3 regions of the Streptomyces sp. NBC_00989 genome follow, and region 3 is predicted to be linked to each of the others. Evidence: predicted binding sites of a transcription regulator. Region 3 holds the regulator's gene; each other region holds the start of a gene.
The links. The regulator HrcA, encoded in region 3, represses chaperone genes, less so after heat shock. The targets are predictions, from matches to a motif close to TTNGCACTCNGNNNNNCNGAGTGCNAA.

Region 1 (9,519 bases), 2.7 Mb from region 3:
CCCCCGGCGACATCGTCCGCGTCGGCCCGGCCGACAGCACGGCCCGCCTGCTGCGGGGCATCCAGGGGCGGGGTCTGACGGTGGGGCGACTGGAGGACTATCTCTAGTCCGGCGCCAAGGAGGAATGAGGAATACCGCGGCGGTGAGGGCCACGCCAACTGACGCACGCAGCCAGGCCGTTGCCGCCCACAGGGGGCCATGAGCAGCGGCGCCGGGGAGGGGCGGGTGGGGGAACCGCGGGCGCTGCGGGATTTCGGGGAGGCGCAGGGCTGTGGGAAGGCGAGGGGGAGCGGGGCGGGGTGGGATGGGATGGGGAGACGCTAGGGGGCTTCTTGAGTACCGGTCGGGAAACTCGGGTTGTTGATTGGGTGTTCGGGGTGAGGGCGGAACCTCTTCGGTTCGGGGCGGCGAAATCCGCCGCTTGGTGTTCGGGTCCGGGATCGCGCTTCACCGGCGCGGGCGGGCGACTCCAGCTGTCGGCGTTCGACGACCGGGGTCGTGTCCTTCCAGCACCGGTCGACGAATCCAGCCGTCGGGCGTTCGCGGGTCGGGACCGCGCTGCTCCAGTGCAGCTCGGCAATTCGAACTGCCTGGCGTTCGAGAACTAGGCCGGCGCCCTTCGCAGCACCGGTCGGCAACTCAACCTGCCCGGTGTCCGAAGACGAGCCCCGCACCTTTCCAGCACAGGCCGCCAATCTCAGCCCGTCCGGCGTTTGAGGACGAAGCCGGGGGCCGATGGCGGGGGGCTGGGGGCGCAGCCCCCACGGACGGTGACGCCGAGACGCGCCCGCCAAGAGAGCGCGGGGTGACTTCGAAATTCGGCTCAAGCGCCGCGGGCATTGGCACTCCGCTTGACCGAGTGCTAATCGCAGTCATAGTCTCAGGTCTGGCACTCCCCCCTGGAGAGTGCCAATAGCGACGGGCAGGTCCGGCACCCGCGACGACGGATCCACCTGGTCGCCACCTCAGACAGTTAACCCCGTGAGATCTCCGAAGGGGGAGGTCGGATCGTGACGACCACCAGCTCCAAGGTTGCCATCAAGCCGCTTGAGGACCGCATTGTGGTCCAGCCGCTCGACGCCGAGCAGACCACGGCCTCTGGCCTGGTCATCCCGGACACGGCCAAGGAGAAGCCCCAGGAGGGCGTCGTCCTGGCCGTGGGCCCGGGCCGCTTCGAGAACGGCGAGCGTCTTCCGCTCGACGTGAAGACCGGCGACATCGTGCTGTACAGCAAGTACGGCGGCACCGAAGTGAAGTACAGCGGCGAGGAGTACCTCGTCCTCTCGGCCCGCGACGTGCTCGCGATCATCGAGAAGTAATTCGCTTCACGCACATTCAGTATGTGAGCTGCGCCCCTGGCCCCCGCGACCTTATGAAGCCGGGCGTCAGGGGCGTAGTTCGTTTCACCCACGTTTTCCGAGAGGGCTGAACCGCTCCCATGGCGAAGATCCTGAAGTTCGACGAGGACGCCCGTCGCGCCCTCGAGCGCGGCGTCAACAAGCTTGCCGACACGGTCAAGGTGACGATCGGCCCCAAGGGCCGCAACGTCGTCATCGACAAGAAGTTCGGCGCCCCCACCATCACCAACGACGGCGTCACCATCGCCCGCGAGGTCGAGCTCGACGACCCGTACGAGAACCTCGGTGCCCAGCTGGTGAAGGAGGTGGCGACCAAGACCAACGACATCGCGGGTGACGGCACCACCACCGCCACCGTGCTCGCCCAGGCGCTCGTCCGCGAGGGCCTGCGCAACGTCGCCGCGGGTGCCTCCCCGGCCGCCCTGAAGAAGGGCATCGACGCCGCCGTCAAGGCCATCTCCGACGAGCTGCTCGCCACCGCGCGGCCCATCGACGACAAGGCCGACATCGCCGCCGTGGCCGGTCTGTCCGCGCAGGACAGCCAGGTCGGCGAGCTCATCGCCGAGGCGATGGACAAGGTCGGCAAGGACGGTGTCATCACCGTCGAGGAGTCCAACACCTTCGGTCTGGAGCTGGACTTCACCGAGGGCATGGCCTTCGACAAGGGCTACCTGTCGCCGTACTTCGTGACGGACCAGGAGCGGATGGAAGCGGTCCTCGAGGACCCGTACATCCTCATCCACCAGGGCAAGATCAGCTCCATCCAGGACCTGCTGCCGCTGCTGGAGAAGGTCATCCAGGCCAACGCCTCCAAGCCGCTGCTGATCATCGCCGAGGACGTCGAGGGCGAGGCCCTGTCGACCCTGGTCGTGAACAAGATCCGCGGCACGTTCAACGCGGTCGCGGTCAAGGCCCCCGGCTTCGGCGACCGCCGCAAGGCGATGCTCGGCGACCTCGCCACCCTCACCGGCGGTCAGGTCATCGCCGAGGAGGTCGGCCTCAAGCTCGACCAGGTCGGCCTGGACGTGCTGGGCTCCGCCCGCCGCGTGACGGTCACCAAGGACGACACGACCGTCGTCGACGGTGCCGGCGACTCCTCCGAGGTCGCGGGCCGCGTCAACCAGATCAAGGCCGAGATCGAGAACACCGACTCCGACTGGGACCGCGAGAAGCTCCAGGAGCGCCTCGCGAAGCTGGCCGGCGGCGTGTGCGTGATCAAGGTCGGCGCCGCCACCGAGGTGGAGCTCAAGGAGAAGAAGCACCGTCTGGAGGACGCCATCTCCGCGACCCGCGCCGCGGTCGAGGAGGGCATCGTCTCCGGTGGTGGCTCCGCTCTGGTGCACGCCGCCAAGGTCCTCGAGGGCAACCTCGACAAGACCGGCGACGAGGCCACCGGTGTCGCCGTCGTACGCCGCGCGGTCGTCGAGCCGCTGCGCTGGATCGCCGAGAACGCGGGCCTCGAGGGCTACGTCATCACCGCCAAGGTCGCCGACCTGGAGCCCGGCCAGGGCTTCAACGCCGCGACCGGCGAGTACGGCGACCTGGTCAAGGCCGGCGTCATCGACCCGGTCAAGGTCACCCGTTCCGCCCTGGAGAACGCCGCCTCCATCGCCTCCCTGCTCCTCACGACCGAGACCCTGGTCGTCGAGAAGAAGGAAGAGGAGGAGCCGGCCGCCGCTGGTCACAGCCACGGCCACTCCCACTGACGCGAGTCGGTGAACCCGTAGTACGTGTACGTCGAAGGCCCGGCATCCCCCAGGGGGCGCCGGGCCTTCGCGTTCCGTCGAAACCTTCGTCACCGAGCCCGCCCCCACCGGGGCGGCTGCCGTCACTGCGGCCCGTACTTCCGCCCGGTCTTCGAGGTGACCCCGCCCAGCACCGCCTGCGGAGTGATCTTCACCAGGCCCATCAGTGCCTTGTAACGCGGGTCCGGGATCGACAGCGTCTTGCCGCGCGCCAGATCCGCGAGCGCCGCCGCGACCAGCTTGTCCGCGTCGAGCCACATCCAGTTCGGGATGTTGTCCGTACCCATCCCGGCCCGCTCGTGGAACTCGGTCCGCACGAAGCCGGGCGCCAGTGCCATCAGTCGTACGCCCGTACCCGCCAGGTCCTTGGCCGCGCCCTGCGTGAACTGCACGACCCACGCCTTCGACGCGCCGTACGTCCCGCGCGGTACGAAGGCCGCCACCGACGCCACGTTGACCACCCCGCCGCGCCCGCGCTCCCGCATCGCCTCGGTCGCCGCGCTGGTCAGCCGCAGCACCGCCTCGCAGTGCACCTTGAGCATCTTCAGCTCGTCTGCCATCGACACGTCGAGGTAGCGGCCCTTGTTGCCGAAGCCCGCGTTGTTGACCAGCAGGTCGACGGGGTTCTTGCGGTCGGCGACGCGGGCGGCGACCGTGTCGATGCCCTTGTCCGTGGCCAGGTCGGCGGTGAGCACCTCCGCCTCGATGCCGTGCCGGTCGTGCAGTTCGGTCGCCTGCTCCCCGAGCCGCTGGGTGTTCCGCGCCACCAGCACGAGGTTGTGTCCGTCCGCCGCGAGCCGCCGCGCGAACGCGGCACCGATCCCCGCGGTCGATCCCGTAATCAATGCCGTTGTCATGGCGCAAGATTAGTGACCCGGAGCGAGCCGGTCCGATCTCTGCACAGGCCCTCCCGATCCGTGACGAACACGTGTCGAACACCGTGTCGAACGGGCCGTGGCGGCGGTTCAGCCCGGGTGCTCCGCGACATATTTCCGGGCCTGCGCGAGGGACTCCGGATGCAGCGCCTCGCCCGCCGGGAGCAGCAGCGGCAGCAGTTCCCGCTCGGTCGTCACAGCACGGAACTGCAGGGCCACCGTCACGTCGTGGTCGGGCCGGTGCACGATCTCGATCGCGTCGCCCGCCCGGATCTCACCGGGCTCGATCACCCGCAGATAGGCCCCCGGCGCACCCTTCACGGTGAACCGTTTCACCCACCCGCGCTCGCCCAGATGGTCCTGGAAGGTACGGCACGGGATACGCCCGCAGGTGACCTCCAGGACCACCTCGGGACCGATCCGCCACCGCTCACCGATCCGCGCGCCGGACACGTCGAGCCCGAGCGTCGTCAGGTTCTCCCCGAACGAACCGCTGGCCAGCTGGCGCCCCAACTCCCGCTCCCAGCCGTCGAGATCCTCGCGCGCGACCGCGTACACCGCCTGGTCGTCGCCCCCGTGGTGCCGCCGATGGCACACCGCGTCCCCGGCCAGCCCGCTCCCGGCGATGCCCTTCGGCCCGGGCGCGCACACTCGCACCGGCGCGTCGGTCGGCCGCTTGTCGATGCCGGTCACCCCCTCGGGGTGGTCCGTGTACGGCACGGCCGTGGCTCGGCCCAGATTCAGCGAGAGAAGCTTCATGACGGCACCGTAGACGAGACCATCTCAAAGGTATGGCGCATTATCCGTCGCCGTACCCAAGAAGCACTTATGCTCTGCGCATGATCGAGGCCCGACATCTCCGTGTGCTGCGCGCCGTCGCCGCCACCGGCTCCTTCTCGGCGGCCGGGCGCGAACTGGGCTGCACCCAGCCCGCCGTCAGCCAGCAGATGAAGGCCCTGGAGGGCTCGGTCGGCACCCCGCTGCTGATCCGTACCGGCCGCGAGATGCGCCTGACCCAGGCGGGCGAGGCCCTGGTCCGGCACGGCGCCGGCATCCTCGCCGGGCTGACGGCGGCCGAGGAGGAGGTCGCCGCGATCGCGGGCCTGCGCGCCGGCCGGGTCCGCCTGGTCTCCTTCCCCAGCGGCAGCTCGACGCTCGTCCCCACCGCACTGGCCGCCCTGCGCGCCGCGCACCCCGGCACCCGCGTCTCCCTGGAGGAGGCCGAGCCGCCGAACTCCGTCGACCTCCTCCGCGAGGGCGACTGCGACGTGGCACTCGCCTTCCGCTACGAGACGGCGGCGGGCGCGGAGGACTGGTCCGACCTGGTGGTACGCCCCCTGCTCAGCGACCGCCTGGTCGCCCTGGTCCCGGAAAGACACCGGCACGCGCGCGCGGAGTCGGTCGCCATCGGCGAACTCGCCGACGAACCCTGGATCGCCGGCTGCCCGCGCTGCCGGGGCCAGTTGGTCGAGGTTTGCGAGAGGGCCGGCTTCACCCCGCGCATCGACTTCGCGACCGACGACTATCCGGCGGTCGTCGGCCTGGTGAGCGCGGGCCTGGGCGTCGCCGTCCTGCCTCAGCTCGCCATCGAGTCCGTACGACCCCGGGGCGCGCGGACGGTGACGCTGGAACCGGCGGTGCGGCGGGAGATCGTCGCGCTGACGCTGCCGGACCTCGCGCGGGTGCCGGCCGTGGCGGCGACGCTGGACCAGCTGGCGCGGGCGGCCCACGAGAAGTAGGGGGCACGCGTGCGCGTGCCCCCGTTGGGGAACCTGCTGGAGAGTTTGTTGGAGAAACGTTCCTTCAGTTGTTCGAAACGGTGTCCCCGCCGGCCGCCGAGGCCGACACGAGCCGGTTGCGGGCCCGTCCCATCAGTTCTTCGCGCTCGTCCTCGGTCAGGCCGCCCCAGACGCCGTACGGCTCGCGCACCGCCAGCGCGTGCGCCGCGCACTGTGCGCGGACCGGGCACCTCATGCAGACCTCTTTGGCCGAGTTCTCACGAGCGCTTCGTGCCGCACCGCGCTCGCCCTCGGGATGAAAGAAGAGCGAGCTGTCGACCCCTCGGCAGGCAGCCAGGAGCTGCCAGTCCCACAGGTCCGCGTTCGGTCCGGGAAGGCGGGAGAAATCTGCCATTGCGTGACCCCTTGTAGCCGTTATGGGCGGATACGGTGTCCACGACCGTACAACTACGATCTAAGGAGATGAAAATATGACTCATTGCGAATCTAGCCTCAGACACCAGCAAAAGGGAAGAAATAGGGCTGAATGGGGCACCGGTTGTGATGAAAGCTTGTGGGTCGGCCGCGCACGCCTCCACCGTGTCCGCACCCTCACGTAGAGTGCCGAAGATGGCACACGGCCCCGTAACTCTTTCGAGTGACCGTCGTTGAGAGTGCGAGGCGGTTGAAAACACAAGTGCTCGGGCAGGCGTCCGAGACGGTCGACCGCACAGGTGACGATTTCGTACCAGCCTGGAGGCTCAAGGTGACGTGCATCAGTTGCGGAGGGCGGCCATGACATCCGTCCTCGTCTGTGACGACTCCCCGCTTGCCCGAGAGGCGCTCCGCCGCGCGGTCGCGACCGTGCCCGGTGTCGAGCGCGTGACGACGGCGGCCAACGGCGAGGAAGTCCTCCGCCGCTGGGGTGCCGACCGCTCGGACCTCATCCTGATGGACGTCCGCATGCCCGGACTCGGCGGTGTCGAGACCGTGCGGCGGCTGCTGTCCGCCGACCCGGGCGCACGCATCATCATGCTCACCGTCGCCGAAGACCTGGACGGCGTGGCCCTCGCGGTCGCGGCCGGCGCCCGCGGCTATCTGCACAAGGACGCCTCGCGCGCCGAGCTGCGGGCCACGGTCACCCAGGCCCTCGCCGACCCGACCTGGCGACTGGCCCCGCGCCGCCTGCGGTCCGCCGAGATGGGCGCCGCACCGACGCTCACCGCGCGCGAGATCCAGGTCCTCGAAGGGATGAGCCACGGCCGCTCCAACGCGGAGATCGGCCGTGAGCTGTTCCTCTCCGAGGACACCGTCAAAACACACGCACGGCGCCTCTTCAAGAAACTCGGCGCCTCCGACCGGGCACACGCCGTGGCGCTCGGTTTCCGGTGGGGTCTGGTCCGTTAGGACCAGGTCAGTGGGTCGTAGCGGGGATACGAGAATCCCCGCCCGCCACCGGGTGGGCGGGGACGGTGAAGGGGCCCGCCGGGTACCCGCTGCTCGTTTCGCCGCGGATGCCGCATCCTTGAGGTGTGGAGTTCCTCGGGGACGAGTCGGTCGAGCGGGAGGGGAGGGCGCAGGAGATGAGTTCCGGCGCACCTGCTCATAACGCTTCGGTGCACAACAACGGACGCGGTGCCACGGACCCTTCGGCCGCAAGGCACCATGGACCGATGCGTGACGACGAGGGGGCCGGTGCCCAAGGGGCGATTGGTGGGCTCGTCCTTCGCGCGGTCGACGGAGACGAGCAGGCGACCCACGATCTGCTCGCCCACGTACACCCGCTGGCCCTGCGTTACTGCCGCACCCGGCTGTCCCGACTCCCGGGCGACGCACGGCACTTCGTGGAGGACCTCGCCCAGGAGGTCTGCGTCGCCGTCCTTCTCGCACTGCCGCGCTACAAGGACACCGGCCGCCCCTTCGAGGCCTTCGTCTTCGCCATCGCCGCCCACAAGGTCGCCGACCTCCAGCGGGCCGCGATGCGACACCCCGGTTCCACGGCCGTCCCCTCCGACGAGATGCCGGAGCGCCCGGACGACTCCCTCGGGCCCGAAGAGCGCGCCCTGCTCAGCAGCGACGCCGAATGGGCCAAGAAACTCCTGGCCAACCTGCCGGAGAACCAGCGCGAACTGCTCCTGCTGCGCATCGCCGTGGGCCTCACGGCCGAGGAGACCGGTCAGATGTTGGGAATGTCACCCGGCGCGGTCCGGGTCGCCCAGCACCGGGCACTGAGCCGACTGCGGGCCCTGGCCGAGCAGTAACTCCCGTACGGGCACTGCCCTTGGCGGCGGAGCCCTGAGCCGGGGCGCCTCCCGTGAACAGCCGGACGACGGCGTACGTACGAACATACGAAGCCCGGAGCGGGCCGTAGCCGTGGAATCGTGGAATTTGGTGACCGCGCTTCCCGTTAGCATGGACATCCGCACCGATCAAGGCCATTTGGGGAAGGTGTCATGACTGCCAACGTCGACGGAGTGCCCGCCAAATTCGCGACACTAGGGCTGACCTACGACGACGTGCTGCTGCTGCCGGGCGCGTCCGACGTGCTCCCGAACGCGGTCGACACCTCGTCCCGCATCTCGCGCAACGTCCGGGTCAACATCCCGCTGCTCTCCGCGGCGATGGACAAGGTGACCGAGTCCCGGATGGCGATCGCGATGGCCCGCCAGGGCGGTGTCGGTGTCCTGCACCGCAACCTGTCCGTCGAGGACCAGGTCAACCAGGTCGACCTCGTGAAGCGCTCCGAGTCCGGCATGGTCACCGACCCGATCACCGTGCACCCGGACGCCACGCTCGCCGAGGCCGACGCGCTGTGCGCCAAGTTCCGCATCAGCGGCGTCCCGGTGACCGACGGCAACAAGAAGCTGCTCGGTATCGTCACCAACCGCGACATGGCCTTCGAGACCGACCGCTCCCGTCAGGTGCGCGAGGTCATGACCCCGATGCCGCTCGTCACCGGCAAGGTCGGCATCACCGGCGCCGACGCCATGCAGCTGCTGCGCCGCCACAAGATCGAGAAGCTGCCCCTCGTCGACGAGGCCGGCATCCTCAAGGGCCTCATCACGGTCAAGGACTTCGTCAAGGCCGAGCAGTACCCGAACGCCGCCAAGGACGCCGAGGGCCGCCTCATCGTCGGCGCCGCCGTGGGCGCCAGCCCCGAGGCGCTCGAGCGCGCCCAGGGTCTCGCCGAGGCCGGTGTGGACTTCCTGGTCGTCGACACCTCGCACGGCCACAACAGCAACGCCCTCAACTGGATGGCGAAGATCAAGTCGAGCGTGAACGTCGACGTGATCGGCGGCAACGTCGCCACCCGCGACGGCGCCCAGGCCCTGGTCGACGCCGGTGTCGACGGCATCAAGGTCGGCGTCGGCCCCGGCTCCATCTGTACGACCCGTGTCGTCGCCGGCATCGGCGTCCCGCAGGTCACCGCGATCTACGAAGCCTCCCTCGCCGCCCGCGCGGCCGGCGTCCCGCTCATCGGCGACGGCGGCCTGCAGTACTCCGGCGACATCGGCAAGGCGCTCGCCGCCGGCGCCGACGCGGTGATGCTGGGCAGCCTCCTCGCGGGCTGCGAGGAGTCGCCGGGCGAGCTGCAGTTCATCAACGGCAAGCAGTTCAAGTCGTACCGCGGCATGGGCTCGCTCGGCGCGATGCAGTCCCGCGGCCAGGGCCGGTCGTACTCGAAGGACCGCTACTTCCAGGCCGAGGTCGCCTCCGACGACAAGCTCGTGCCCGAGGGCATCGAGGGCCAGGTGCCCTACCGCGGCCCGCTGGCCAACGTCCTGCACCAGCTCGTCGGCGGTCTGCGCCAGACCATGGGCTA
Region 2 (9,519 bases), 1.1 Mb from region 3:
GTGACCGTCGGTGTGGCGAAGAAGCTGATCGAGAACGGGCTGCTGGATCCGACGCTGACCACGGTGGTTCTCAACACCGGTGATGGTCTGAAGACGCTGGACGCGGTGGCCGGTACGGGGCTCACCGCGACGATCCGGCCGAACCTTGAGTCGTTCAGGGAAGCTGGACTCGCGTCCTGAGAGTCGTTCTTTGACTGCGGGCCGGTGGGGGCCGGCCGCGCCCACGCGGCGGTAGCCGCAGATTCAACACAGCCCCGCGCCCCTGAGGGCATCACCTGACCGGAGGTCTCATCGTGAGCGTTAGCGTCCGCATCCCTACCATTCTCCGCACCTACACCGGCGGGCAGGCCGAAGTCACCGCCGAGGGCACGACCCTCGCCGAGGTCATCAGCGACCTTGAGAAGAACCACACCGGGATCTCCGCCCGCGTGCTCGACGATCAGGGCAAGCTGCGGCGGTTCGTCAACGTGTACGTGAACGATGACGACGTGCGGTTCGAGCAGGGGCTGGAGACGGCCACTCCGGACGGGGCCGGCGTCTCGATCATTCCGGCCGTCGCCGGCGGCTGATAATTACCCTCGGTAACGCCGATTACCAAGAGTTCATCGAATTGCCCCCTCCGTGAGAGAAGCGGAGGGGGCAATTCTGTAGGGTTGAGCGGGGTACAGTTGGGGAACCCGCTCCACTCCGCATGCCGGACGCATATGAGTACCGGCTCCGCGTGCGATGAGAAGTAGCCAAAGTGTGCAGGTCTTTTGCGCCTTATGTTCCCTTTATCGGGCCCGAGTTGCCCTGAAGTCGGACTAATTATCCGTAAATTCCCGACCGGTCCTGCCCTGAATTCTCGTCGGATTGACCTGTTGCAGACGGCAGTTGGGCGGATACATTCGGCCGCGGTCGACGCGTTCCGGCGCACGCCCCCAAACCTGTGGGGGGTGAGGTCTGACCCGGATCCGCGAAGTGCGGGTCCGTGCAAGGGCCAGTAATAGGGGAGTTAGGCATGGCTCAGGGCACCGTCAAATGGTTCAACGCGGAGAAGGGGTACGGCTTCATCGCGGTCGACGGTGGTGCGGATGTTTTCGTCCACTACAGCGCGATTCAGATGGACGGCTACCGCACCCTGGAAGAGGGTCAGCGGGTCGATTTCGAGATCTCGCAGGGTCAGAAGGGGCCGCAGGCGGACATGGTCCGGCTCGCGACCAGCTGAAGCACGCGCCGACGAACAGCAGCGACGTTCTTCGTTCCTCATCGAAGGGCTCGTACTCCTGGGGGGTCACCTCCTGGGGTACGGGCCCTTCGGCATGCCCGGAGCCGGAGGTCGGAGCCGGAGGTCGGAGCCGGAGGTCGGAGCGGGGCCGGCGAGGGGGCTGGAGTGGGTGCCAGAACCCGGGAGCCGCTTGCACTCGACCATGCCGAGTGCTAATCATTGGCGTTAGCACTCTGAAGGTGAGAGTGATAACGAAGGACCGGGTGGGTGAGGCCCGCAGGCCAGGTGGTGCAAGGAATCACAGGGCAGGCAGGCCGTCCGTCGCGGGCGCCAGCGCGGTCCGGAGCAATCCACCCCAGTCCGGGAGGACCACTTCACATGGCCAAGATCATCGCGTTCGACGAGGAGGCACGGCGCGGTCTCGAGCGCGGGATGAACCAGCTCGCCGACGCCGTCAAGGTCACCCTTGGCCCCAAGGGCCGCAACGTCGTCCTCGAGAAGAAGTGGGGCGCCCCCACGATCACCAACGATGGTGTTTCCATCGCCAAGGAGATCGAGCTCGAGGACCCGTACGAGAAGATCGGCGCCGAGCTGGTCAAGGAAGTCGCCAAGAAGACGGACGACGTCGCGGGCGACGGTACGACCACGGCGACCGTGCTCGCCCAGGCCCTCGTCAAGGAGGGTCTGCGCAACGTAGCCGCCGGCGCCAACCCGATGGCCCTCAAGCGCGGTATCGAGAAGGCCGTCGAGGCCGTCTCCGGTGCCCTGCTGGAGCAGGCCAAGGACGTGGAGACCAAGGAGCAGATCGCTTCCACGGCCTCCATCTCCGCCGCCGACACCCAGATCGGCGAGCTCATCGCCGAGGCGATGGACAAGGTCGGCAAGGAAGGCGTCATCACCGTCGAGGAGTCCCAGACCTTCGGGCTCGAGCTTGAGCTCACCGAGGGTATGCGCTTCGACAAGGGCTACATCTCGGCGTACTTCGCCACCGACATGGAGCGTATGGAGGCCGTCCTCGACGACCCGTACATCCTGATCGCCAACTCGAAGATCGCCAACGTCAAGGACCTGCTCCCGCTCCTGGAGAAGGTCATGCAGTCGGGCAAGCCGCTGCTGATCATCGCCGAGGACGTCGAGGGCGAGGCCCTGTCCACGCTGGTCGTCAACAAGATCCGCGGCACCTTCAAGTCCGTCGCCGTCAAGGCTCCGGGCTTCGGTGACCGTCGCAAGGCCATGCTCGGCGACATCGCCATCCTCACGGGCGGCGAGGTCATCTCCGAGGAGGTCGGCCTCAAGCTGGAGAACGCGACCGTGGATCTCCTCGGCCGCGCCCGCAAGGTCGTCATCACCAAGGACGAGACGACGATCGTCGACGGCTCGGGCTCGGCGGACCAGGTTGCCGGTCGCGTCAACCAGATCCGCGCCGAGATCGAGAACAGCGACTCGGACTACGACCGCGAGAAGCTCCAGGAGCGCCTCGCCAAGCTCGCGGGTGGCGTCGCCGTCATCAAGGCGGGCGCGGCCACCGAGGTCGAGCTCAAGGAGCGCAAGCACCGCATCGAGGACGCCGTTCGCAACGCGAAGGCGGCCGTCGAGGAGGGCATCGTCGCCGGTGGCGGCGTCGCGCTCATCCAGGCGGGCCACGTCTTCGAGAAGCTTGAGCTCGAGGGTGACGAGGCCACCGGTGCCGCGATCGTCAAGCTGGCCCTTGAGGCCCCGCTGAAGCAGATCGCCGTCAACGGTGGTCTCGAAGGCGGAGTCGTCGTCGAGAAGGTCCGCAACCTGCCCATCGGTCACGGCCTCAACGCCGCCACCGGTGAGTACGTGGACATGATCGCCGAGGGCATCATCGACCCGGCGAAGGTCACGCGCTCTGCCCTGCAGAACGCCGCGTCCATCGCCGCGCTGTTCCTCACCACCGAGGCCGTCATCGCCGACAAGCCCGAGAAGGCCGGTGCCGGCGCGGGCGCCGGCGGCGGCATGCCGGGCGGTGACATGGACTTCTGATCGACCTCTGGTTGATCAACGGTCTTACCGAGGGCGGTACTTCCTGTTCCGACAGGGGGTACCGCCCTCGGGCGTGTCCGGGATCACAGGGTGCGGCGCCGACCGGTCGGAATGAGGGGCTTGGCCGGGAGGTTGTTGTTGACGCATGATCGATGCATACGCACATACCACCTGGTACCTGATGTCCGGTACCTGATGGCTGATACCTGGTAATCCCGAGGAGCCCCCACTCGTGTCTACGACCGCCCCCGCCTCCCGAGCGGCCGAAATCCTCGCCCGCCCGATCACCCTCAACGGCCTGACCGTCCCGAACCGGATCGTCATGGCGCCGATGACCCGGCAGTTCTCGCCGGGCGGGGTGCCCGGCGAGGACGTGGTCGGGTACTACGCCCGCCGCGCCGCCGCGGGCGTAGGCCTCATCGTCACCGAGGGGACCTACGTCGGTCACGACTCGGCCGGGCAGAGCGACCGCGTCCCGCGTTTCCACGGCGAGGAGCAGCTCGCGGGCTGGGCGAAGGTCGCCGAGGGCGTGCACGCGGCGGGCGGCACGATCGTGCCGCAGCTGTGGCACATCGGCATGGTCCGCGAGCAGGGCCAGCCGCCGTACGCGGACGCCCCCGCGGTCGGCCCGTCCGGGCTGCGCATCGGCAGCGACGAGGTCACCGGTACGGCCATGACGCAGCGGGACCTGGACGACGTCATCGGCGCCTTCGCGGAGGCCGCGGCCGCCGCCGAGCGCATCGGCTTCGACGGCGTCGAACTGCACGGCGCGCACGGCTATCTCCTCGACCAGTTCCTGTACGCGGGCACCAACCGCCGTACGGACGCCTACGGCGGTGACGCGGTCGCCCGTACGAAGTTCGCGGCGGAGATCGTGGCCGCCGTACGCGAGACGGTCTCCCCGGAGTTCCCGATCATCTTCCGCTACTCGCAGTGGAAGCAGGACGTCTACGGCGCCCGTCTCGCCGAGAGCCCGGAGGAGCTGGAGGCCATCCTGACCCCGCTCGCGGCGGCCGGTGTCGACGTCTTCCACGCGTCCACCCGCCGTTACTGGCTCCCCGAGTTCGAGGACACCGGCTCCGACCTGAACCTCGCCGGCTGGACCAAGAAGCTCACCGGCAAGCAGACCATCACCGTCGGCTCGGTCGGCCTCGACGGCGACTTCCTCAAGGGGTTCCGGGGTGAGGGCGCTCCGGTCAAGGGCATCGACGACCTCCTCGACAGCCTGGAGCGGGACGAGTTCGACATGGTGGCGGTGGGCCGCGCGCTGCTCCAGGACCCGGAGTGGGCCGCGAAGGTGCTTGCGGGGCGGGTGGAGGAGCTGGCGCCCTATGACGCGGCGGCGCTGAAGTCGCTGAGCTGAGCGCTGAGTTGTGGGTGCGGGTCGGTGGGGGTGACCGTCCCTGGGGGCTGCGCCCCCAGACCCCCATCGGCCTGAACGGCCTCGTCCTCAGACGCCGGACGGGCTGAGTAATGCCGGCCTGAGTTTCAAGTTGCGGCCGACGGGCTGGATGACCCCGGCCGGGACTGGGTGATGGTGGCCAGGCGGAAACGATGCGTACCGTGCGTCGTATGACCTCTGTCCGTGTCGCCACCTCCACCGATCTCGACGCCATCGTCACCACCTTCACCAGCGCCTTCTTCCACGATCCGGTCTGGGGGCCCGCCTTCCCCGACGAACGGCGGCGGGCCGAGCAGGCGGCCGTGATGTGGCGGGTCTATGCCGGTTCCGCGCTGCGTTATCCGTGGACGCTGGTGACGCCGGAGGTGGAGGCCGCGGCGGTCTTCATCCCGCCGGGCGGGGTCGAGTTGACCGAGGAGGAGGCCGCCGGTCTTGAGGGGCGGCTGGCCGCGGTCACGGATGTGGGGACCGCTCGCGCGATCATGGTGGTGGGGGAGCAGTTCGAGGCGGTGCATCCCACTGAGCCGTTCTTCTACCTCACGATCCTCGGCGCGCACGCCGACCACCGGGGTAAGGGCCTGGGCATGGGTCTGGTGGCGGAGGGGCTTGCCCGGATCGACGCGCTCGGCGCCCCGGTCTACCTGGAGTCGACCAACCCGGCCAACAACAAGCGGTACGAGAGCGTCGGCTTCGTGGCGCGCGACGAGATCGTCACCGCCGGCGGCCAGGTGGTCACGACGATGTGGCGGTCGCCGGCCACGCGGTGAGCCGTGGCTCCTGGCGTGTAGCTCTTCGTGTGTGGCTCTTCGTGTGTGGCTCTTGGTGGGGGTCCCAACTCGGGCTAGCGTGCCGGAACATGAGGATTCTGCACTTGTCCGACACCCATCTGGAACGCGCCGACGCCCCCAACCGCCATGGCATCAACGCGACCGACTCCCTGCGGCTGATGCTCGCCGAACTGCGGCACCAGCGTGGGGTGGACGCGATCGTCGTCACCGGGGACCTCGCCAACGACGGGGCGGTGGAGGCGTATACGGCCGTACGGGAGCTGGTCGGAGGCTTCGCGCGGAGGATGGGCGGTGTGCCGGTCTTCTACACGACCGGGAACCATGACGAACGCGAGGCGTTCGGGAAGGTGTTGGGGAGCGGGCACCTGGCCGCCGACGGCACGGATCGGGTCGTGTCCGCCGTGTTTCCCGTGGAGTTCGCGTGCGCGGCCGTGAGCGACGTGGGCGGATACAGGTTCATCACGCTCGACTCACTGGTGCCGGGAAAGGTGTACGGGCGGCTGAGCGGGGCCCAACTGGACTGGTTGAAGGAGGAGTTGAGCACGCCGTTCGGGAACGGGACCGTGCTCGCCTTCCATCATCCGCCGATAGCCCTCGACGTGCCGACCCAACAGGCCTTCGGGCTGCGGAATCCCGGGGAGCTGGCGGACGCGATCCGGGGGAGTGACGTACGGGCCGTCCTCACCGGGCACTTCCACCTCCAGCTCTTCGGCTTCCTGGAGGCGACGCCGGTGTGGGTCACGCCGGGTGTCGTCAACCGGATCGACCTGACGACCGCGCCCGGCACGGAGCGGGCGGTGCGGGGCGCCTCGGCCTCGCGGGTCGAACTGGGCGGTGAGAGCGGGCCGTTGTTCCACACCTTCCACGCACGGGACCCACGGGCGCACGAGACGGTGTACCAACTGGACGCGGAACAGACCCGGTTGGTCATCGAGCGGGAGCGGGAGCCGGAACAGGAAGGGGAGCGGGAGCAGGAGCAGGAGCAGGAACAGCAGGGCGGCTAGCGGGACTTGAACCAGGCGGCCAGTAGGTGTTCCTCCACGGCCGCGGACCCCACGTCAGAGGTTCCCCAGCGGCTCGATCTCCACGTGTACCGGTGTGCCCCAGACCCGGAGCACCTCGTAGTCCGTGAACTCGTGCACGAGGCGGTACGCCATCGCCGGGCGGGAGCCGCGGCGTGCGGCGGCGATGTACAGCTCGGCCTCGTGGCGGTCGCGGCGCGGGGTGCCGCAGAGCTGCCAGGCCTGGCCGTTCCACAGCTCGGGGAGCCACCGCTGCTGGGCCTGCGGGCGGTCTTCGCGGACGCCGTAGCGGGACGGGGTGGTGTCGGTGGGCCGGGTCGCGGCCGGGCCGTTGAACTCGGAGCGGCGGGCCGTGCGGCGCCGGGTCTCGCAGAGCAGGCAGAGGTCGGGGGCGTCGGCGTCGACCGGGCCGTTGGGGTGTTCGGGGCAGCGGGTGGTGGGCGCGGCGCCGCTGACGCTGTCGTCCAGGAGGTCGAGGGCGCGTTTGAGGTCCGCCTTGACCTCGTGCAGGCGGCCGTCGGGGGTGTCGGAGTTGAGCGCCTCGCCGTGCTCGCCGATGAGACGGAGGGCACGGCCTAGGGCGGTCTGCTGGGCGTGGTTCATGGTCGCTCGGCGCCATCCTTGATCTGCGGGTGCTCGGCGGTGCGGTGCGGTGCGGTGGAGTGCGGTGGAGTGCGGTGCGGTGCGGGGGCATGGTGTCGACTCCCACGCTCCATGGTGCCTCCTCCATGGTGCCCGGGGCGGTGTCGGTCGATCGGAGGACGGTCACACACGCGCCCTTTCTCGTCCTTTCTCCCCGGCCCCGCCGCCCCGATTTCTGGACTTGCAAGTCCATTTTCATCGTCGCACAGTGGCACTCCACCGTGGAGAACCGACCGGACGACGGAGTGAACCGAACCATGTCGATGAGGCTTGTGGGCAAGACCGCGCTGGTGACCGGAGCGACCAGCAACATCGGGCGGGCCGTCGCGGAGGCGTTCGCCGCCGAGGGGGCGTACGTCGCCGTCTCGGGCCGTAGCGCCGAGCGCGGCAGGGAGGTCGTCGACGGGATCCGCGCGCGCGGCGGCCGTGCCGAGTTCGTACGGGCCGACCTGGACGGCACCGCCGCCGCCTCGCAGGCGCTGGCGCGGGAGGCGACGCGGGTGCTCGGCGGCCGTATCGACGTCCTCGTCAACAACGCCGGCATCTACCCCGGCGACCGCACCGCGGACACCGACGAGAAGACCTTCGACCAGGTCTACGCGGTCAATGTGAAGGCCCCGTTCTTCCTCACGGCGGCCGTCGCGCCCGCCATGGTGGAGGCCGGCGGCGGGGCGATCATCAACCTGGGGTCCTGGATCGCCCGCCTGGGCATTCCGATCGGCGCGCTCTACAGCTCCACCAAGGGAGCCATGGAGACGCTGACGCGGGCCTGGGCGGCGGAGTTCGGGCCGCAAGGGGTACGGGTGAACGCGATCTCCCCGGGGGTCGTGCTGGACACCGCGCCCGGCGATGCCGATGCCGGCGAGGCCCACGCCGGTGAGGCCCATCCCGCCGTGGTCATGATGAAGGGCACCCCCGCGGGCGGCCCGGGAACCCCCGACGCCGTCGCGAACGCCGCCGTGTATCTGGCCGGTGACGAGTCCGCCTTCGTGCACGGCATCGTGCTCGACGTGGACGGCGGCCGGACCGCTGTCGCCGTCATCGCGGGCTGAAGCGCGGGCTGAGAGGGTTCGCGGGGCGGGCGTTGCGGTGGGGGTCGAGCGGCGGTCCCGTGGCGGGGTGTGACGTGTCCGTCGGGCGGTCGGGCCGTCCGGCGCCGGGTCACGTCACAGTGGAGCCCTCGCGGCGCAGGTCTGCGATTCCCTGGTCGAGGGCGGCGCGCAGGTGGTCGGAGCGGCCCGTCGCGAGGAGGATCGACACGCCGCCTTGGATCGCGGCCAGCAGGGCCGCGGATCGCGACTCGACGTCGACGTCGGCGGGGAGTCGGCCGCTGGCCTGGAGCGAGCGGATGCCCGCCGCCAGGCTCCCCTGCCACTGTCGCGTCAGCTCGATCATGATCGCCCGTGCTCCGGGAGTCGAGCGCCCGATCTGCTGGAACAGCGACCCGAGCGGACACGCGTCGCCCTGGGCCTCGTAGCGTTTGATCACCGTGTCCCGCCAGCGCGCCCACGCCTCCCACGAGTCCAGGCAGCTCAGATACGGCTGCTGGTCCTCCAGGATCTGATCCGCCTCGAACTGGGCTACCGCGACGAGCAGTTCGTCCTTGCCGGCCGGGAAGTAGTGGAACAGCTGGCTCTTGCTGGTGCGGGTGCGGGCCATGACGTCGTCCAGCGTCGCCGAGGCGACCCCCTTCTCCCGGAGCACCGCGGCCGCGCCTTCGACGATCCGGTTCCGGGTCGCCTTCCCCTTCGCCGTCAGCTGCCCAGGCACGGTTCGCCTCCTTGGAGTGGACTCTACGGTCCACAGTAACCCGGGCCGACCCCCACGAGGTGTTCTCTCAGGCGGTCGGGTACACCTCCCGCGTCGAGAGCTTGTGGGCGAGATGGCCCAGCAGTACGGCGTTGCAGAGGCCGCACAGGGCCGTGACGGTGGTGAAGAGCAGCGGGCTCAGCCAGGCGAGAGGGCTGGAATCCGAGGGGACCGAGAACAGGAGGGCGAGGATGCCGAGCGGTGCCGTGGCCATGGTCGGCCAGAGCGCGGCGAACCCCGGGTCGGGCGACACGTAGACGGCGTAGAGGAAGAACGCCAACGCGGCGGCGACCAGGGCGAGATACCCGCGCGCGAGCCAGTTGTCCACGGCGGGTGCCAGCAGGGTGCGGATGCGAGTGCGGGTGCGGTTGGGAGGTGCCGGGGTCGTGCTCTTCCGCGCGTTGGGCGTCGTGGATCTCTGCACCAGGGCGCCGACCACGGCGGCGTTCACGAGGGCGCAGAGCAGGAGCCATATCACCCAGAAGCCGAACGCCAGCGCCTGCGCCGGTCCCTCGGTACCGGGACCGAAGGGGAGGAGCACGCTCAGGAGGGAGAAGGGCGCCGTGAGGATCAACGGGCCTGCGGCGACAGGACTTTCCGGGACGATGAACATCGCCGCGACCGAGACGCCTACGACGGCCA
Region 3 (9,519 bases):
CGTCAGCTGTCTTCGGGTGCCGTGACGAAGTCGATCAACTCCTCCACCCGCCCCAGCAGTTCCGGCTCCAGATCCCGGTAAGACCCCACCCTGGCCAGAATCGCCTGCCACACCGCACCGGTGTTTTCCGGCCAACCCAACGCCCGGCACACCCCCGTCTTCCAGTCCTGCCCGTGCGGGACGCGGGGCCACGCGGCGATGCCCACGGAGGACGGTTTCACGGCCTCCCAGATGTCGATGTACGGGTGGCCCACGACCAGCGCGTGCTCACTCGTGACCGACTGGGCGATGCGCCACTCCTTGGTGCCGGGGAGCAGGTGGTCGACCAGGATGCCCAACCGCGCGTCCGGGCCCGGGGCGAACTCCTCCACGATGGCCGGCAGATCGTCGACGCCCTCCAGGTACTCGACCACCACGCCCTCGATGCGCAGGTCGTCGCCCCACACCCGCTCGACGAGTTCGGCGTCGTGCCGGCCCTCGACGTAGATCCGCCCGGCGCGAGCCACGCGCGCGCGTGCGCCGGGGACTGCCACCGAACCGGACGCCGTACGCGTGGGCCGTAGCGGACTCGACACGGGCCTGACCAGGGTCACCACCCTGCCCTCCAGGAGGAAGCCGCTCGGCTCCATCGGGAACACCCGGTGCTTGCCGAAGCGGTCCTCCAGGGTGACCGTGCCGGCCTCGCAGCGGATCACCGCGCCGCAGAAACCGGTGCCCGGCTCCTCGACCACCAGGCCCGCCTCCGCGGGGACCTCGGGGGCCGGCTTGGGCTTCTTCCACGGCGGGGTCAGGTCGGCGGAGTACTGGCGCATTCGGATGACGATAGGAGAACCGGGCCGACCACCGTCACGACACGCCGAAACGCGTTGCCAACGCGTCCCGTTGGGCCCGCACGAACCCCGCGTCCACCACCGCTCCGTGACCGGGCACGTACACCGCGTCCTCCCCGCCCAGTTCGAGGAGGCGGTCCAGGGCGGCCGGCCAGAGACCCGGTACGGCGTCGGGGCCCGCCTGCGGTTCGCCGGACTCCTCGACCAGGTCGCCGCAGAACACGACCGGCGGGTCGCCCGGCACCATGACCGCGAGATCGTGGTCGGTGTGTCCCCGGCTGTGCACCAGCAGCACCTCCGGGCCGCCGTCCAGTTCCAGCCGCATCCGACCCTGACCCCACACGTACACGCATTCGCGGGGGTGCACGAAGACGTCCGCCGCGTTCTCCGCCGCCCGCGGGTCCAGCCCGTTGCGCACAGCGTCGGCCAGCAGCTCCTCGCCCCCGCGCTCGAACACCCCGCTCGCGCCCCCGCCCACGAAAACCGTCGCCCCCGCGAACACCGCCGCCCCGAAGACATGGTCGAAATGGAGGTGGGTGAGCGCGAGAAGCGGCACACGGCGCCCGGCCAGCGCCTGCGCCTGCCCGCGCAACCGTGCGCCCTCCGCCAGGCTCGACCCCGCGTCGATCAACAGCGCCGAGTCCCCGCCGATCACCAGCCCGACCGTGCAGTCCCAGCCAGGGAGCCGGCACCGCCCCACCCCGGCGGCCAGCCGCTCCCACCCCGCCTCTTCCCAAGTCACCGTCATACGGCGACGCTAACGGTGACGGCACTCAGGGCATGGCATCGCAGGACCGGCCTTGCCCGGGGTGTACCTCACGGCCGTACACTGGGCCGGGGAACGCTGGCACTCACGCGCACAGAGTGCCAGGAAAGGGCAGCCCGGCAACAAAACGGCGACCAGAACTGGAGGTGTGCGCGATGCTCAGCGAACGCAGGCTTCAGGTGCTGCGCGCCATCGTCCAGGACTACGTCGGCACCGAGGAGCCGGTCGGGTCCAAGGCGCTCACCGAGCGGCACAGCCTCGGCGTCTCCCCGGCGACCGTGCGCAACGACATGGCCGCCCTGGAGGACGAGGGCTACATCGCCCAGCCGCACACCAGTGCCGGGCGCATCCCGACCGACAAGGGCTACCGGCTGTTCGTCGACAAGCTCGCCGGCGTCAAGCCGATGACCGGCCCCGAGCGCAAGGCGATCCAGAACTTCCTCGACGGTGCCGTGGACCTCGACGACGTCGTGGGCCGTACGGTCCGGCTGCTCGCGCAGCTCACCCGGCAGGTCGCCGTCGTGCAGTACCCCTCGCTGACCCGCTCGACCGTCCGGCACGTGGAGCTGCTGTCGCTGGCCCCCGCGCGCGTGATGCTCGTGCTGATCACCGACACCGGGCGGGTCGAGCAGCGCATGGTCGACTGCCCGGCGCCCTTCGGGGAGAGCTCGCTCGCGGATCTACGCGCGCGGCTCAACAGCCGGATCGCGGCCCGCCGCTTCGCGGACGTACCGCAGCTCGTGCAGGACCTGCCGGAGGCCTTCGAGAACGAGGACCGCGGCACGGTCGCGACGGTGCTCTCCACCCTCCTGGAGACCCTCGTCGAGGAGACCGAGGAGCGGCTGATGATCGGCGGCACCGCCAATCTCACCCGCTTCGGACATGACTTTCCCCTCACCATCCGCCCCATCCTGGAAGCTCTGGAGGAGCAGGTCGTCCTCCTCAAGTTGCTTGGTGAGGCGGGGGATTCGGGCATGACCGTACGGATCGGTCACGAGAACGCCTACGAGGGACTCAACTCCACTTCCGTGGTGTCGGTCGGTTACGGTTCGGGCGGCGAGGCAGTCGCCAAGCTCGGCGTGGTCGGACCGACCCGCATGGATTACCCGGGAACGATGGGAGCGGTACGCGCAGTGGCACGGTACGTCGGACAGATCCTGGCGGAGTCCTAAGTGGCCACGGACTACTACGCCGTTCTCGGCGTGCGTCGCGACGCGTCGCAGGATGAGATCAAGAAGGCCTTCCGTAGGCTCGCGCGCGAGCTGCACCCGGACGTGAATCCGGACCCGAAGACCCAGGAGCGGTTCAAGGAGATCAACGCCGCTTACGAGGTGCTCTCGGACCCGCAGAAGAAGCAGGTCTACGACCTCGGCGGCGACCCCCTCTCGCAGGCGGGCGGCGCGGGCGCGGGCTTCGGGGCCGGTGGCTTCGGGAACTTCTCGGACATCATGGACGCGTTCTTCGGCACGGCGTCGCAGCGCGGACCGCGCTCGCGCACCCGCCGCGGCCAGGACGCCATGATCCGGCTGGAGATCGAGCTCGACGAGGCGGCCTTCGGCACCACGAAGGACATCCAGGTCGACACGGCCGTCGTCTGCAACACCTGCAACGGCGAGGGCGCGGCCCCCGGCACCTCCGCGCAGACCTGTGACATGTGTCGCGGTCGCGGTGAGGTCTCGCAGGTGACCCGGTCCTTCCTGGGCCAGGTCATGACGTCCCGCCCCTGCCCGCAGTGCCAGGGCTTCGGCACGGTCGTGCCGACGCCGTGCCCGGAGTGCGCCGGCGACGGCCGCGTCCGCTCGCGGCGCACGCTCACCGTCAAGATCCCGGCGGGCGTGGACAACGGCACGCGGATCCAGCTCGCGGGCGAGGGCGAGGTCGGCCCCGGCGGCGGCCCCGCCGGTGACCTGTACGTCGAGATCCACGAGTTGCCGCACGCGATGTTCCAGCGCCGCGGCGACGACCTGCACTGCACGGTCACGCTCCCCATGACGGCCGCGTCCCTGGGCACGAAGGTGCCGCTGGAGACGCTGGACGGCATGGAGGAGGTCGACATCCGCCCGGGCACCCAGTCCGGCCAGTCGATCCCGCTGCACACCCGCGGCATCACGCATCTGCGCGGCGGCGGCCGGGGCGACCTCATCGTGCACGTCGAGGTCACCACCCCGACCAAGCTGGACGTGGAGCAGGAACGTCTGCTCCGCGAACTGGCCAAGCTGCGCGGCGAGGAGCGCCCCATGGGGACGTTCCAGCCGGGTCAGCAGGGGCTGTTCTCGCGCCTCAAGGACGCTTTCAACGGTCGCTGAGAGGGTCCGGGGGCTGCCGCCCCCGGACCCTCTCTTCGTCTCAACGGCCCCGTCCTCCATGGCCGGACCGGCTGAAAGTAATGGCATGTGCCAGCGCCAAGGCCGGATTCGGACTTGTTCGGAGGACGTGACAACATGCCGTCATGTCCTCCGCACTGACCGATCTCTTCCCTCATCCGATCGTGCAGGCCCCGATGGCGGGCGGTGTCTCCGTCCCGCGTCTCGCGGCCGCCGTGTCCGAGGCCGGCGGGCTGGGATTCCTCGCCGCCGGGTACAAAACGGCCGACGGCATGTACCAGGAGATCAAGCAGCTGCGGAGCCTGACCGGCCGCCCCTTCGGCGTGAACCTCTTCATGCCGCAGCCGGAGTACGCGGACAAGGCCGCCGTCGACGTCTACGCCCACCAGCTGGCCGGCGAGGCCACCTGGTACGACACGGAACTCGGCGACCCGGACAGCGGCCGCGAGGACGGCTACGACGCCAAGCTGTCCGTCCTGCTCGACAACCCGGTGCCGGTGGCCTCCTTCCACTTCGGCATCCCGACGCCGGAGGTGCTGGACTCGCTGCGCCGGGCCGGCACCTTCACCCTCGTCACCGTCACCACCGTCGAGGAGGCCCTCGCCGTCGAGCGGGCCGGCGCCGACGCGGTGATCGCGCAGGGCGTCGAGGCAGGCGGCCACCAGGGCACCCACCGCGACCTCCCGGAGAACGACGGCGCAGGCGTCGGCCTGCTCTCCCTCGTCGCCCAGATCCGCGAGACCGTGAGCCTCCCGATCGTCGCCGCCGGCGGTCTGATGCGCGGCAGCCAGATCGCCGCGGCCCTCGCGGCGGGCGCGAGCGCGGCCCAGCTCGGCACGGCGTTCGTGGCCGCGCCGGAGTCCGGCGCCCACGCGCTCCACAAGCAGGCGCTCACCAACCCCCTGTTCACGCGTACCGAGTTGACCCGCGCGTTCTCCGGCCGCCCGGCGCGCGGCCTGGTCAACCGCTTCATGCGCGAGCACGGCCCGTACGCCCCCGCCGCGTACCCGGAGATCCACCACCTGACCTCCCCGCTCCGCAAGAAGGCCGCCGCGTCCGGCGACCCGCAGGGCATGGCCCTGTGGGCCGGACAGGGCCACCGCATGGCCCGCGAGCTGCCCGCCGGCCAACTGGTCGAGGTCCTGGTCGCCGAACTCGCCTCCGCCCGGACAGCGTTGTCCACCGGAGGCGACCTCCGATGACCGCGCCGGTGTTCGTCGTCGAGTCCCTCCAGGGCGTGGGCCCCGGCTCCGTCGCCGAGGTGGACGGCCCCGAGGGACGGCACGCCGTCTCCGTACGGCGGCTCCAGCCCGGCGAGGACGTCGTGCTCACGGACGGGCAGGGCCGGGGCGCCGCCGGGGTGGTCCTCAGGGCCGAGGGCAAGGACCGGCTGATCGTCGAACTCCACGATTTCCCCGTCGAGTCCGAGCCCACCCCCCGTATCACCGTCGTCCAGGCCCTCCCCAAGGGCGACCGCGGCGAGCTGGCCGTCGAGACGATGACCGAGACCGGCGTCGACGCGATCGTCCCCTGGGCGGCCGCCCGTTGCATCACACAGTGGAAGGGCGACCGGGGTCTGAAGGCCCTCGCCAAGTGGCGCGCCACCGCACGCGAGGCCGGCAAGCAGTCCCGTCGGCTGCGCTTCCCGGAGGTCGCGGACGCGGCAACGAGCAAACAGGTTGCGGCACTTCTGGCCAAAGCCGACTTCGCCGCCGTCCTCCACGAGGACCGCGACTACGGCAGCGCGCCGCTGGCCACCGCCGAACTCCCCGCCGAGGGCGAGATCGTGCTGGTCGTGGGCCCCGAAGGAGGCGTCTCCCCCGAGGAGTTGGCGCTCTTCGAGGAGGCGGGGGCGAAGGCCTACCGGCTCGGGCGTAGCGTGCTGCGTACTTCGACCGCCGGGACCGCGGCGAGCGCCCTGCTCCTGGGCCGTACCGGACGCTGGTCCTGAACCAGGGGGGATCACCGTGGAACTCGCTCAAGTACGGCTGCTCGTCACCGACTTCGCCGCCTGCTACCGCTTCTACGCCGAAGTCCTCGGCCTGAAGCCCCAGTCGGGGGCGGCCGAGGGACCGTACGAGAAGTTCAGCCCCGCCAAGGGGTCCGCCGGGATCGCGTTGCAGGACCGGGCGATGATGGCCCAAGTCCTCGGTGAACTGGGGGACTTGGCGACCGGGCACCGCTCGCTCGTGGTCCTGCGCGTGGACGCTCTGGACGAGTACTGCGAGCAGATCACCGCCCGGGGCGCGGAGCTGCTGCACGGGCCCGCGCCGATGACGGACCGCATGCGGGTCGCCCATCTCAAGGACCCCGAGGGCAATGTGGTGGAGCTTCAGGAGTGGCTGCTGCTCCGGGGCTGACGGATCGTGCGCCGGTGACCGCGCCCCCGGCGCACGCGTGGCCGTATGCGCTCTTCCGTGTGCGCTCCGACGGTGGCAGGCTGCCGTCCATGGGGGTGTTGAGACGGAACTGGCGTCGGCCGCGCGGGCGGCGGGTGGCCGCTGTGGCGGGGCTCGCGATGGTGACCGTGGGCGGGGCCGTCGCGTGCCAGCCCGGTGATCTCAGCTCGGCGACCGTCGCGTACACGACCGACAAGACGGCCACCGCGGAGCTCAAGCGGGACCACGTGAGCGTGCGCTGGCTGACCTGCACGGGCAGCTACGGCAGCAACGACAAGGCCTACACGCCCGGGAAGACGCCCTCGCCGACCGAGACCACGGTCGTCAGCGTCGACTGCCAGGGGCAGACCAACGACAACCGGGACATCACCGTCACCGGCAAGGTCACCCGGGCCGTCGACGGCGCGTGTGTCCGCGGTGACCTCGTGGGCAAGGTCGCCGGCAAGCAGGTCTTCCACGTCACCGGGCTCGGCGACTGCAACGCGGCGACGCCGTCGTCCGTGTCCAATCCGAACCCGAGTCTCACCTACGGCCCGGGCCCGACCGTCACGGTCACGGTGACGAAGACGATCTGGTGCAAGGGCGACCCGACCTGCTGGCCGGTGGAGGGCAAGTGACCGCCCTTCCCTGGCGGGCAAGTGATCCAAACCGCTGTCGTCGCAGGCCGTAGCTGCATACGCTGATCAGGTGACTCAGCCCTCAGCGTCCGCAGCCCAGGCCTATCTCCGCTTCCCGCACCTGCACGGCGAGTTGGTCGCCTTCACCGCCGAGGACGACGTGTGGCTGGCGTCCCCCGACGGCGGCGGCCGGGCCTGGCGGGTCAGCGCCGAGAACGTGCCAGTGACCCACCCCCGCATCTCGCCCGACGGCACCACGGTCGCCTGGACCTCCGCCCGCGACGGCGCCCCCGAGGTGCACATCGCCCCGGTCGACGGCGGCCCCGCCAGGCGCCTGACGTACTGGGGCAGTTCACGCACCCAGGTGCGCGGCTGGACCGCCGCCGGCGAGGTCCTCGTGACCAGCACCCACGGCCAGGCCAACCTCCGCCGCAGCTGGGCCCGTTCGGTCCCGCTGGACGGCGGACCCGCGACCACCCTCCCGTACGGCTGGGTCGGCGACGTCGCCCGCGGCGAGACGGCCACGGTCCTCCTCTCCGCGCCCATGGGCCGCGAGGCCGCCTGGTGGAAGCGCTACCGGGGCGGCACGGCGGGCAAGTTGTGGATCGACCGCGACGGCGACGGCGAATTCACGCGCCTGCACGAGGAGTTGGACGGCAACATCGAGTACCCGGTGTGGGCGGGGGAGCGGATCGCGTTCCTCTCCGACCACGAGGGCACCGGCGCGCTCTACTCCTCACTCGCGGACGGCTCCGACCTCCGCAGGCACACCCCGCTCGACGGCTTCTACGCCCGGCACGCGTCCGGTGACGGCACCCGGATCGTCTACTCCTCCGCCGGTGAACTCTGGCTCCTCGACGACCTGGACGGCGCCGAGCCGCGCCGCCTCGACATCCGGCTCGGCGGCCAGCGCATCGACCAGCAGCCGTTCCCGGTGCCCGCGGCCCGCTGGTTCGGGTCCGCGTCGCCCGACCACACCGCACGCGGCAGCGCGGTCGCCGTGCGCGGCGCCGTCCACTGGGTCACCCACCGCTCCGGCCCGGCCCGCGCGCTCGCCGCCACCCCCGGCGTCCGCGCCCGGCTGCCCCGCACCTTCCGCGCCGACGGCGAGGAGTGGGTGGTGTGGGTGACGGACGCCGAGGGCGACGACGCCCTGGAGTTCGCCCCCGCCACCGGCCTCGCCCCCGGCGCCACCCCGCGCAGAATCGCCGCCGGACAGCTCGGCCGCGTCCTCGCCCTCACCGTGGCCCCCGACGGCAGCCGGGTCGCCGTGGGCTCGCACGACGGCCGCGTCCTCCTCGTCGAACGCGAGACCGGCGAGGTCCGCGAGGTCGACCGCAGCGAGAACGGCGACGCGTCCGGCCTCGCCTTCTCCCCGGACTCCGCCTGGCTGGCCTGGTCGCACCCCGGCCCGCGCCCGCTGCGCCAGCTCAAGCTCGCCAACACCACCGACCTGTCGGTCACCGAGGCGACCCCGCTCCGCTTCCAGGACTACGCCCCCGCCTTCACCCTCGACGGCAAGCACCTGGTCTTCCTCTCCACCCGCTCCTTCGACCCGGTCTACGACGAGTTCGTCTTCGACCTGGCCTTCGTGGTCGGCGACCGCCCGCACCTGATCACCCTCGCCGCGACGACCCCGTCCCCGTTCGGACCGCAGCGGCACGGCCGCCCCTTCGAGGCCCCCGACAAGGACGAGACCCCCGACAGCGAGGGCCGCCCCACCACCCGCGTCGACCTCGAAGGCCTCGCCGACCGCATCGTCCCCTTCCCGGTGGAGGCAGGTCGCTACACGAACCTGCGAGCGGCCAAGGACGGAGTGCTCTGGCTGCGCCACCCGGTGCAGGGAGTCCTCGGCTCCACCCGCGCCACCCCCGAAGACCCGGACCCCAAAACGGAGTTGGAGCGCTACGACCTCGCCCAGCAGCGCATCGAGCACCTCGCCGGGGACGCCGACCACTTCGAGGTCAGCGGCGACGGCAAACGCGTCCTGCTCTGGACGGACCACAAACTCCGCGTCGTCCCGAGCGACCGCCGCGCCTCGGGCTCGGACGACGACGACAGCGACTCGAACATCAACGTCGACCTGTCCCGCATCCGCCAGACCGTCGACCCGGCCGCCGAGTGGCGCCAGATGTTCGACGAGACCGGCCGCATCATGCGCGACAACTTCTGGCGCGCGGACATGAGCGGAGTCGACTGGGACGGGGTCCTGGACCGCTACCGCCCGATCCTCGACCGCGTGGCCACCCACGACGACCTCGTCGACCTCCTCTGGGAGGTGCACGGCGAACTCGGCACCTCGCACGCCTACGTCACCCCGCGCGGCGGCCACGGCCACGGCGAACGCCAGGGCCTGCTCGGCGCCGACATCTCCCGTCACGCGGACGGCAGTTGGCGCATCGACCGCATCCTGCCCTCGGAGACCTCCGACCCGAACGCCCGCGCCCCGCTCGCCGCCCCCGGCGTAGCCGTCCGCGCGGGAGACGCGATCCTCGCGGTCGCCGGACAACCCGTCGACCCGGTAACCGGCCCCGCCCCCCTCCTCGTCGGCACGGCGGGCAAACCGATCGAGCTGACGATCTC

Region 1: groES (co-chaperone GroES) is a predicted target of HrcA. The motif match lies at 840-866, and genes of this name have one in related genera.
Region 2: groL (chaperonin GroEL) is a predicted target of HrcA. The motif match lies at 1,397-1,423, and genes of this name have one in related genera.

The regions. Positions count from the first base shown of each region.
Region 1 is NZ_CP108728.1:4,851,395-4,860,913, reverse strand. Features, by position in the region: gene OG714_RS21025 (hypothetical protein) at 1-107, shown strand, start outside; gene groES (co-chaperone GroES) at 1,011-1,319, shown strand; gene groL (chaperonin GroEL) at 1,439-3,064, shown strand; gene OG714_RS21010 (SDR family NAD(P)-dependent oxidoreductase) at 3,187-3,960, opposite strand; gene OG714_RS21005 (MOSC domain-containing protein) at 4,069-4,737, opposite strand; gene OG714_RS21000 (LysR family transcriptional regulator) at 4,818-5,717, shown strand; gene OG714_RS20995 (WhiB family transcriptional regulator) at 5,782-6,111, opposite strand; gene OG714_RS20990 (response regulator transcription factor) at 6,492-7,103, shown strand; gene OG714_RS20985 (sigma-70 family RNA polymerase sigma factor) at 7,370-7,957, shown strand; gene guaB (IMP dehydrogenase) at 8,150-9,519, shown strand, end outside.
Region 2 is NZ_CP108728.1:6,371,453-6,380,971, forward strand. Features, by position in the region: gene thrC (threonine synthase) at 1-180, shown strand, start outside; gene OG714_RS28310 (MoaD/ThiS family protein) at 294-569, shown strand; gene OG714_RS28315 (cold-shock protein) at 1,001-1,207, shown strand; gene groL (chaperonin GroEL) at 1,586-3,214, shown strand; gene OG714_RS28325 (NADH:flavin oxidoreductase) at 3,447-4,577, shown strand; gene OG714_RS28330 (GNAT family N-acetyltransferase) at 4,787-5,383, shown strand; gene OG714_RS28335 (metallophosphoesterase) at 5,473-6,408, shown strand; gene OG714_RS28340 (hypothetical protein) at 6,463-7,029, opposite strand; gene OG714_RS28345 (SDR family NAD(P)-dependent oxidoreductase) at 7,326-8,120, shown strand; gene OG714_RS28350 (TetR/AcrR family transcriptional regulator) at 8,230-8,838, opposite strand; gene OG714_RS28355 (SCO4225 family membrane protein) at 8,906-9,519, opposite strand, start outside.
Region 3 is NZ_CP108728.1:7,513,351-7,522,869, forward strand. Features, by position in the region: gene OG714_RS33505 (DUF3097 domain-containing protein) at 3-812, opposite strand; gene OG714_RS33510 (MBL fold metallo-hydrolase) at 847-1,578, opposite strand; gene hrcA (heat-inducible transcriptional repressor HrcA) at 1,752-2,768, shown strand; gene dnaJ (molecular chaperone DnaJ) at 2,769-3,902, shown strand; gene OG714_RS33525 (nitronate monooxygenase) at 4,046-5,122, shown strand; gene OG714_RS33530 (16S rRNA (uracil(1498)-N(3))-methyltransferase) at 5,119-5,871, shown strand; gene OG714_RS33535 (VOC family protein) at 5,888-6,280, shown strand; gene OG714_RS33540 (hypothetical protein) at 6,424-6,936, shown strand; gene OG714_RS33545 (S41 family peptidase) at 7,007-9,519, shown strand, end outside.